Regions from separate parts of the Desulfosarcina variabilis str. Montpellier genome, predicted to be linked through region 1. Evidence: riboswitches for the same ligand, from Rfam matches in the RefSeq annotation. Region 1 holds a riboswitch; each other region holds the start of a gene.
What was found. Region 1 has a riboswitch for cobalamin ahead of Dvar_RS24345 (carbon-nitrogen hydrolase family protein). Riboswitches for the same ligand answer to the same signal wherever they lie in the genome.

Region 1 (3,275 bases):
CGATTCGGGCCGCAGCCGGGCCTGGCTGATTCTGGCGCTGCCCTGCCCGGTGTGCATAACGGTGATCCTGATCTCATCGGCTTTTCTGATCACCTGTTTTCCGGATCATCCGAAGATTATCGTATTTAGCCTTTACCTGGCCTTTCTCGTTGTGGGCCTTGCCAGCATGGTGCTGGTCAGCCGCTTCCAAGCGTGGGCAATGGTGTCCTCCGAGGCTTTTCTGGGTTCAGCCATGCTGCTGGTGGCAACCTATTTTCTGGTGTCGGTGACGGTCATGCCCCAATTTGGCGATCTGGATAAGGTTTATCGCCTGGCCTGCTGTCCGGGTGAGGAACCGTCAACGCGCCTATCCCATCTGATGGGGATGGTCGCTGTCGCTGCCCTGACCTTTGGTGCCGGTTTCGGGGTAACAATAAAAAAGATAAGGAGACTGACATGATTGACCTGGGCGCCCTGCTCAAAACCTTTATCTACCTGATTTCCTCTTCTCTGCTTTATCCGGTGCTGTTGTTGCTCGTGGTGTTGACGCTGGTGATCATCGTCTATGGCGGATCTTTTTTTGCCGAATGGCTGTCCCGCATCCGCCTGAAAGATGCCTCCCCGATAGCGCTTCCGGCGCTTCTTAAATCAGGCGCATGCAAAGACGTTGTTTCCCATCGCGTTAACCGATATCTCGGGGATCTGAAGCAAGCCAGAACAAAAGATGATGATACCGATACGATCGTGGAGAACCTGTTGCAGGAGACCTCCCTGAGACTCTGGAGATCCATGGACCGCCTGAGGATTCTGGTCCGGGCGGCGCCGTCCCTGGGCCTGATCGGGACCCTGATTCCCATGGGTACGGGGCTGGCCGCGTTGGGGCAGGGCGATATGACCAAACTGACCACGGATCTGGTGATTGCTTTTACGACGACGGTTGTCGGCCTGGCCATCGGTACCCTGGCTTTTTTCATCTACACGATCAGGCGACGCTGGATCGAAGAGGATGTAAAAAACATGGAGCTGGCCACCGAGCTGATCATGAACGACCAAAAACGAGGCGGGTATGAAATACTTAAAACAGCGGCGAATGAGTAATCGCAGCAAGGGGTTTGGCGATCCGGCCTTCCGGGACGATGATCCCATGACCGGCGTGGCCAACCTGTTTGACATCGGCCTGGTTTTTATCGTGGGGCTGCTGATGACGCTTTTCAGTGCCTATCGGCTTCAGGATTTGTTTGATCAGACCTCTCAGATGACCATCATGAAGCAAAAGGCATCCGGTGAAATGGAAATCATCACCAAGCAAGGTACAAAAATCAAGGCCACCCGCATAAGCGGAGAAAAGGCCAAGGGCATGGGTGCGCGTCTGGGGGTGGCCTACCGGCTGGAGGATGGCGCCATGGTTTACGTGCCGGATAATAAAAACTAAGGCGAACGGTTTTATATTTTCCTTGACCGCTGATGCCATTTTGGCTTAGACAAAAAACTTTACATTTGTGTCCAGGTGCTCATTTGAGCTTAAAAGGGAACTCCGTTGAAATCGGAGACAGGCCCGCTGCTGTGATCGGGGACGAAATCCGTAATACACCACTGTTTGACTGATAAAATGGGAAGGTGCGGAGAGTAGAGTGATCCGAAAGTCAGAAGACCTGCCGGATCAGCATCGCAGATCATCCACGAAACAGGGTGCAAGCGAATGATTTTTGAGGATAAAAAAGGGATATCCCCGGATCGAGAGGTGTGTCGGTTCGGGGTTTTTTATTCAACGTTCGGATTCAATTTCTTCACCCTTAACAGGAGCCGTTGTGAAAGGTAGAACACAAACTGTTGGCGTCCGCACACTCCTGATGGTTTTAATTTTTTTATTTGGCGGGACAATGGTCCAAGGATGCGCCAACCGTCTTTTTACCATGGTGGATCAAGCGTCTGACCAGCAACCGGCCAGCATGAAACTGGCTCTGATTCATTTTGCCGCAGACCATAAAAAGCCTCATCAGAATCTCGCCGCGTTGGTCAGTCTGAATCGTCAGGCTGCGGAATCCGGCGCGTCACTGATCCTCAACACCGAAATGGCCGTGAGTGGCTACTCGTTTAAATCCCGTCAGGATATCGCCCCGTATGCGGAAACCGACCAGGGGCCGACCATCCGTGCCATGAGCGAGGTGGCCGCCAACTACAATGTGTATATCGGCATCGCTTTTGCCGAGCGTGATCCAGCCACGGATATCTTCTATAATGCCGCGGTCCTTTTGGGGCCCGACGGTCAGCCAATCACCAAATATCGAAAAATACTCGCCGAAAGACGCTGGGCCCGGGCAGGCAGCCCAGTTCAGCAGGGCATGGCCGATACCCCTTGGGGACGGGTCGGGATTGCCATTTGTGCGGACAGTTACAGCGGTCTGATCACCCGGACCATGGCCCTAAAATCCGTGGATCTGCTTTGGGTGCCGGCCAACTGGCCGGCAGTGGGCGGACTTGACCCGATGACGGTCTGGCGGGCCAGGGTGCTTGAAAACGGCTTTTACCTGGCGGCTTGTAACCGGACCGGCAAGGACCTGACCATGGATTGTACCCAGGCCGTATCCTGTGTGCTGGATCCAATGGGACGGGCCATATTTGCAGGGGCTCACGAGACCTCCCGGGTGTTTATGGCCGATATCCCTCTGGATGCATACGGCAAATGGGCTGATGTACAACGTGTTTCAAGAATGCAGAAGAGAGATTTGGGCTACTACCGGCCGATTTATCTCCAGCCCTGGATGGCGGACTTTACCGGCTTTCATCATCTTCCCGAACCGGGGCTTTTGCATATCCATTGTCTTGTACCAACAGACGAAGGGCTGACACCTGACACGCTTTCTTCACAGATTGAAACACATACGCAAAAGCGACCGGCCCTGTGGGTGCTGCCGACCATCAATGAGAACGATGCGGATGAGGCGCAGCTGACAGCCATTGCTGAACAATACCATGTGGCCATGGCAACCGTTTTTAGCCGATCGACCGGCTTGTCGCAGCGGGTGTTGATCACCGCTGATGGGGTGCGCTCGTTCATGCATGATGTTGCCGAGACACAAACCAGCGCCAAGGAATTCCCCTTCAAGATCCAGCATGTCGGACCGGCGGCCATTGCCATGGCACCGGTGGACGCATTCGCACATCCGGAGCTGGCCGTCACGCTTTCCAAACTGGGCAGTGATTTGGTGGTCGTTTGCGGTGATGACATAAGTGACAATGATTATCTGCTCAGCCGAATCAAGGCCCTGGCCGGTATCGCCGTGGTGGCCGGTTCG
Region 2 (3,275 bases), 2.8 Mb from region 1:
TAAGAATGCTTTTGACTTGTCAACTGAAATATGATCCTTTTTGGTTATTGGAAAAACGTGCACATTGATCGATGGAGACACGACCATGGCGAAGCTATCGCCCAGACCGGCGGCCTTGAAAAGCCGCAGAAAAAAAGCGAAAAGCCAGTACTCAAAAGATTTGTTAATGCAAAACGACAATCTACTTGCCCGGACAATCCTTGATTCGTTGTCCGCGCATGTGGCTATTTTGGACGAGAACGGCTTTATTCTGGAAACCAACCGGGCCTGGAAACGATTTGCCCACCAGAATCAGTTGCGCATGCGGCCGGAAACAAAAAACCTCAACTATCTTGAAATTTGCGATAGTGCCGCTGCCGAAGAGGGGGGGGAGTCGAATGTGGCCAAGGGCATTCGTGATGTAATCGCCGGCGGCTTGGAGGAGTTTGTCCTGGATTATCCCTGTCACTCACCTGACGAGCAGCGTTGGTTTTACATGCGGGTGACCCGGGCCAGAGGACCGGGCCCCATGCGCATTGTCGTCAGCCATGAGAATATCACGGCCCTCAGACAGACGGAAAACTGGCTGCGCGACAGCAAGGAAGCCTTGCATCAGGAAAAGAAAAAGCTCGAAGAGGCCAACACGGCCCTGAAAGTCCTTTTACAGAGAACGGAAGCGCATCGGCAGGATATGGAAGCCGACGTGATTGATAACCTGCATCGGCTGATTCGCCCGGTGCTCGCTCGGCTAACCAAGATGAAACTGCAAGGGCCGGCCCAGGCGTTGATCGCCAGCCTGGACAAACGCTTGGCTGAATTGACCCGGCCGTTTTTAAGACGGCTGTCCACCCTTGAATCCGTGTTGACGCCCCAGGAGATCGAAGTCGCCTCTTTAATCCGGGAGGGGCTGAGCACCAAAGAAATCGCCGCCCAACTCCATCTTGAGATCACCACGGTGAATTTTCACCGGCGCAACCTGCGTAAAAAACTGAGCCTCAGCAACACCGCCACGAATTTGCAATCCTTTCTGATGAACCTGACACAGTGACGGTTTTTGCCCGTCAGTAGACCGTCATTCTTCAGGGATTGTCTGTTTGCCGCCTTGTTTGTATAAATTATCCATCAGTCAAGGTCTCTGGCCAATTGCCAATCATCGACGATTAACTGGCAATTCTACCGCTTTCAATCAAAGGAGGACATTATGATCTGCTCACTTACCAATAATATCGATGCCGCTGTTTTGAAGACAATTAACGATCTTGAAAAGGATCTGGGAAAAACCCTTCTGGCCTTCAGCTGTCATGCGTTGAAACCGTCGGCCCTGAGTGCCGATGAACTGCAGAAAGTTCAGGATACGGAAAAGAAATTGGGGGTTTCTCTGGTGGCCGTAGAGGCCTAAGCCGACAAACCGCTTATAATCGGAAAACGGCTCAACACGGTTAATTAAATATTCTTTATTTGCCGTGTTCGAGCCGTTTTTTTTTGCTGGCGGGCTTAATCCAGGCATTTTCAAAACCTTTCCAAGAATCATCACACCGGTGTTGACAATCCGCCTTTCTCCAGCTATGCATATCAGCTAACCACAATCAGATTCGGGTTTGACGAGGTTGGGATAGATAAAAGACCCAACCACCGTGATGAAAAGGGAACACCGTGAAACTCGGTGACGGGCCCGCCGCTGTAATCGGTGACGAAGGCTGCCATATTTACCACTGTCTCTAAAAAGAATAAGTGAGATGGGAAGGGGCCGCCGGTAGGATGATCCGAAAGTCAGAAGACCTGCCTGAATCGTAACACGTTGATGTGCAATTGGCGCTTCGGGTGACGACGAGGCAATCGTTTATACCCCAACCATTTCGCGGAAGAGCAGGGCCGACGCGGATCGATTTATCGATCCGTTTTTTTGTCTATTTTTTACTACGAATCTATTATGGCCATCCGGTATCTAATTCTTTCACTCACCAGTCGCTGCAACCTGCGTTGCGTTTACTGCTACAACGGCGAGGGGAACGGCAAAACCGTGGATATGCCCGAAGCGGTAATAGCGCAGGCGATCCAGGAGGTAGCGTCCCAAAAAGAGCCGTTTCATCTTCAGCTGACTGGTGGTGAACCAACCCTGGTGGCGGAATCTATAGAAAAAGCGCTTGTCCTGGCGTACGATACCGGACGCTGCCGTAGCCTGGGCATCCAGACCAACGCCACTTGCCTGACACCGGATCTTTTAAGGCTTTTCAAAACCCATGATGTGCAGGTGGGGGTCAGCTTGGACGGGCCGCCCGCAATTCATCAACAGCAACGCGGTATGGCTGCCGAGACCCTGCGCGGGTTGCAGATGTTGGAAGCCGCCGGTATCCCTTTCCGGGTGACCACGGTGGTTACCCAGACCAATGCTGACGCGCTGGACCGGTTGGTGCTGACCCTGGCAGGATTTGGCTGTGCCCGGGGCATCGGGCTGGATCTGTTGGTGGGAAAAGGGCGCGCCGGCGCGTTCGGTGCTGTGGCACCGGCGGATGCATCAACCCTTGAAAAGGGGCTTTTCCGCATGCTGGACGTGTTGGCGGATGTTAACCGTTGCAGGTCATTGCCTATCCGTTTGCGCGAACAGGATTTGATCGTTGGAAAAACCAAGAAAAAACCTGTTTTTTGCCATGCCTGTCGGGGAGAAAGCCTGGCTGTTGATCCGGACGGAGGGCTTTACCCTTGCGGGCAGACCCTGGGGGATGAGACCTTTTCCGCCGGTACCATCTGGCAGCCGCAATACGACCGCCTCACATCGCTTCGGGAATTCAAGCCTTTGGGGGTATCCTGTAACAGTTGCGACATTGCGGCGGTGTGCCCTGGCGACTGCCCCAGCCGGCTGTATTATAACCGTAAGATTAATGCGGACCTCATTTGCACGGTATACAGAACAATTGATAATGGAAAATGGAGAATGAAAAATTAAAGAGCCGGAAACCACAAACCTTGGACAAGCAACAAAAAACCATAATGCTGTGAGATTAAGATGAGTAAAACTTTGAGAATTGCTCTGCTGCATGCCGCCATTGCCTATGGGAAGGTGGATGAAAACCGTCAGGCCCTGTTGGATATGATTAGCCGTGCGGCCGGGGCGGGTGCAGAACTGATCGTTGCGCCTGAAATGGCCTTGCCCGGTTATTCCTTTGACAGCCGTGAGGCCATCGCACCGCTTGTGGAAACCATTGACGGACCGACCGTTACTGCCGTGGGCGAGCTTGCTCGCTTGTATGGCGTTTATGTGTGCGTCGGTTTGGCCCTTGAGGAGCCCCAGACCGGTA
Region 3 (3,275 bases), 3.1 Mb from region 1:
TCCTGAGACTCGAATGATTGCTCGAACCGAATGCCATATATTCGATTCATCGGCACCTTGTTGGCGACGAGAGGAAAACTGATGATGATGGTTAGCAGGCCAACCATGATATTGCTGACACCGATGATCTTTATCGACAACGCCATACTGAGCCTCCTTTTTTCAATTAGGCAACCATGACGATGGGAAACAAATGGTAAATGAGTATTTTGGAAATAATCTCTCCGGCAACAAGAGTAACAACAAAAACGGTTACGCCAACGGCTCCCGAGACATTGCAACTCAAGGCAAAGGCCCGGTACATGAGTAAAACCATCCAGACCAGCATCACCAGTCCGAAACAAACCATAAAAAGGAAAGCCGCCATGTCAGCGGAAAATTGATTCCACAACGCGTGGCCCTCTAATAGCGCGTGAGTGAATCGATTGGCGCCGGGCATCAGCGCCACCAGCGATAACAACAGATAGGGGAATCGCGCCAGGGCTTGCGTACCGAACACATCAATCAAACGCGGCCTGCTTTTGGAAACAATTTTGCCGGCCAAAAACAAAAGCATGCCAAGCAGCAACCACGACAATAAATTTTCGGTGATATGACCCCATATGGACAGTGGCGGAAGTCCCAGGTGAAAATCGAGAATACCGTCAAAACGGGTTCCCCCCAAAAAACCCAAAATACCGGTTGGTAAAAGAGCAAGCAGTCCAATCACCAATGCCTTTGCCCCAGCCACATAGTAAAACGGATTGAACAGCCAGCGGCTGATTTCCATGCGCCTGCCAGGGCCTTTTTCCCATACGCCTTCATGCATCACCATCCTCCTCGGCATCAGTGTTCTTCTTGATTTGAGCGATCTTATCAATCAGCGAATCCAAACGGTTGCGTATGGTGGGATAGGAAAGCCCGTAAACACGGGCCATTTCCTTCAAGCTGCCGCTGGCCTCGATCAACCGGATGATGAAATCCTGGTCTTCACTTGGCAACCGCGCCAGTATCGGCAGATCGAAACTGCCGCCAACCGTTGTTTCACATGTATCGCATGCGAGGCGTTGGACTTTGAGCAAGCCCTGACAACTGGGGCAAATGATTGGCAATTGTTTGCGAATCAAGGCACGATCCTTTAATAATGTTTATTTAGAGTTACACATTATTAAAAGACAACTAACTTTTTGTCAATATTATTCGCGAAATATTTAGACAGGCTACTCGGTTTTCTTTCCAACCACACCAATGTAGTAAAGCGGTTCTTCACAAATGGAAAGTCGGTGTACATAGCGTTGGGATTCAATGATATGCAACCGTTCTTGCACCAAGTCACGGATGGTATCCCTGAATCCGCTGGAATCTTCCTCGGAGAGAAAACGGTCTTTGATGTTAAAAGCGATCCAGGCATCTTCGGAGACGATTTCAAAGGCGTTTAAAAATGCCTCGGTGCCGATGTGGTCGTAGCCCAAGGCCGCCACCGAGAACAGGGTATTGAAATCATAGGATTCGAGGATGTCTTTTTCCTTTTTATCCAGGTCGGTAAAGTCGGCCACCAGATAGTCATCGTAAAGCTTCGACCGGTCTCTTAAGGCGGCTTCTTTTGCCTCCTCGATGATATCAACGCCCACAATGGTTTCACACCCGACGTTTTCTTTCAGGCGTTCACCGGCGACACCGTTTCCGGCCCCAAAATCAAGTACCCGGAGTGCATCGCTATCATTTTCATGGGCGTCCATGGCTTTGTTGAGCAAACCGCAGAGCATCTGCGGCGAACAACACTTCAGGCGTTTGTAGACTTCTTCGTAAAGGCCGGGTACCTCAAAAAACCGCTGGTAATCGTGCAGCATCACTTTCTCGTGGCCCTTTTCAGCCTGCAGGATAATGAATTCCTCGTTCTGGTCCAGGTCTTGAGCATTGTCGGGAAAGGCAATTTCATAAGCGTCCTGGTCCATAAATTCCTCCTTTGGTTGGTGTGATCGTTTGGCGATGCAAATTCATTGCATTGGATAAAAACCGTTATTGCATCGCGGACAAAAACAGTGATGGATTGGACTGATTACAACATTGACGACCAGCAGAAGCGGCGCTCAGAGCAGAAAGGAGATTCAAAGCAAAGAAAAGTTAAAGCTGTATTAGGGCCGCGATAAAAATAAAAAACCCCTCACACACAAACCATGCATGAAGGGTAACACCCGTTTTCTTCACCCAGCAAAAATACACTGCCACTGTTCATCGCAGATAGTCGGCAAACTAAGGCAGGTCTTCTGGCTCTCCCGCCTTCACAACAGCCTTCCCATCACCCGGTCGAGCGACAGTGGCGTTTCCCTGTTGTAAAGGTTCCTTGGAGCCTGTTTAATCAACCCGTCTAAGGCCCGCTAACGGCGTTGGAAATTGTCTCAAAATGCTCACATATGCCATATATGCTCCGCTTTCGAGCCACTTTCCGCCTTGTTATCGGGCCTGATCCAGACTTCTAAAACAGGCTCTCAAAACGAAGGATCGGGATTACAGCGGCGGGACCGCTTCCGATTTTCACGGAATTCCCTTTTACGCGCCGTGGCGCACCTTATATGAGAATGTTATTAATTATATAAATACCCAGGATTGTCAAGGTTCATTCCAACAGACCGTTCAAGATGCCCACTATACACCTATCTGATTTCAATAAACTTTAACGCGGCCCCAATTACAGCCGCTTGTTCTTTGCTCATTTCGCCCAAACTGCCACGCCGTTCTGCCATTCTTCTGAAGCGGGTAAAATCTGTCGGTAAAGCTTCGGTATCGACAAGGAAAGCTATTTTTTTGATGATCGCCTGAATATCGTTCGGATATTTAATTCGGCCTTTGATCTTAGCAAAGTATTCCAATTTCAACCGGCCTCTGATCCTATCAAATTCTAGATCTTTCACTCGATGCACTGCCAGAATTATATAATCTCCAAGCGCTTGCCAGAAAATTTCATCATGATTTTTCCATTTCGGGAGAAAAAATCGCAACAACGCCGGCTGTTTTTTCCCGTTTTGCGCAATATGTTTATAAAGGATTACAGGAAAATCGTTTATTTTATTATTATCAATCTGTTCAAGCATTCCAAACAGGGTCAATCGTTGTTGCTTACGGTAGCGTTTATCGATCTGCTCTAAAACACTGCCCTGACCTACACCGGAGTGCACTTTTTCAAGTGCAATTGAAAGTGAGTTCGCCATCATTCATCTCCTTCTTTGTGTGTTTTCAAGGAGTATGGGTGCCACGGGAATGATCGCCAGGTCGGCATATTTTAGGACCGATTGGGT

Region 2: linked by a shared signal. The riboswitch ahead of Dvar_RS37240 (radical SAM protein) and the one ahead of Dvar_RS24345 (carbon-nitrogen hydrolase family protein) in region 1 are both predicted to bind cobalamin.
Region 3: linked by a shared signal. The riboswitch ahead of Dvar_RS38110 (methyltransferase) and the one ahead of Dvar_RS24345 (carbon-nitrogen hydrolase family protein) in region 1 are both predicted to bind cobalamin.

What each region holds. Positions count from the first base shown of each region.
Region 1 covers NZ_CP159846.1:5,388,809-5,392,083, reverse strand. Annotated here, with positions in the region: gene Dvar_RS24360 (DUF2162 family putative transporter) at 1-439, shown strand, start outside; gene Dvar_RS24355 (MotA/TolQ/ExbB proton channel family protein) at 436-1,077, shown strand; gene Dvar_RS24350 (DUF2149 domain-containing protein) at 1,046-1,411, shown strand; cobalamin riboswitch at 1,468-1,654, shown strand; gene Dvar_RS24345 (carbon-nitrogen hydrolase family protein) at 1,860-3,275, shown strand, end outside.
Region 2 covers NZ_CP159846.1:8,235,211-8,238,485, reverse strand. Annotated here, with positions in the region: gene Dvar_RS37250 (LuxR C-terminal-related transcriptional regulator) at 86-1,027, shown strand; gene Dvar_RS37245 (hypothetical protein) at 1,181-1,378, shown strand; cobalamin riboswitch at 1,557-1,781, shown strand; gene Dvar_RS37240 (radical SAM protein) at 1,910-2,923, shown strand; gene Dvar_RS37235 (carbon-nitrogen hydrolase family protein) at 2,984-3,275, shown strand, end outside.
Region 3 covers NZ_CP159846.1:8,440,175-8,443,449, forward strand. Annotated here, with positions in the region: gene Dvar_RS38095 (SdpI family protein) at 1-146, opposite strand, end outside; gene Dvar_RS38100 (hypothetical protein) at 167-808, opposite strand; gene Dvar_RS38105 (DUF2089 family protein) at 801-1,106, opposite strand; gene Dvar_RS38110 (methyltransferase) at 1,200-1,934, opposite strand; cobalamin riboswitch at 2,219-2,566, opposite strand; gene Dvar_RS38115 (hypothetical protein) at 2,634-3,191, opposite strand; gene Dvar_RS38120 (AAA family ATPase) at 3,192-3,275, opposite strand, start outside.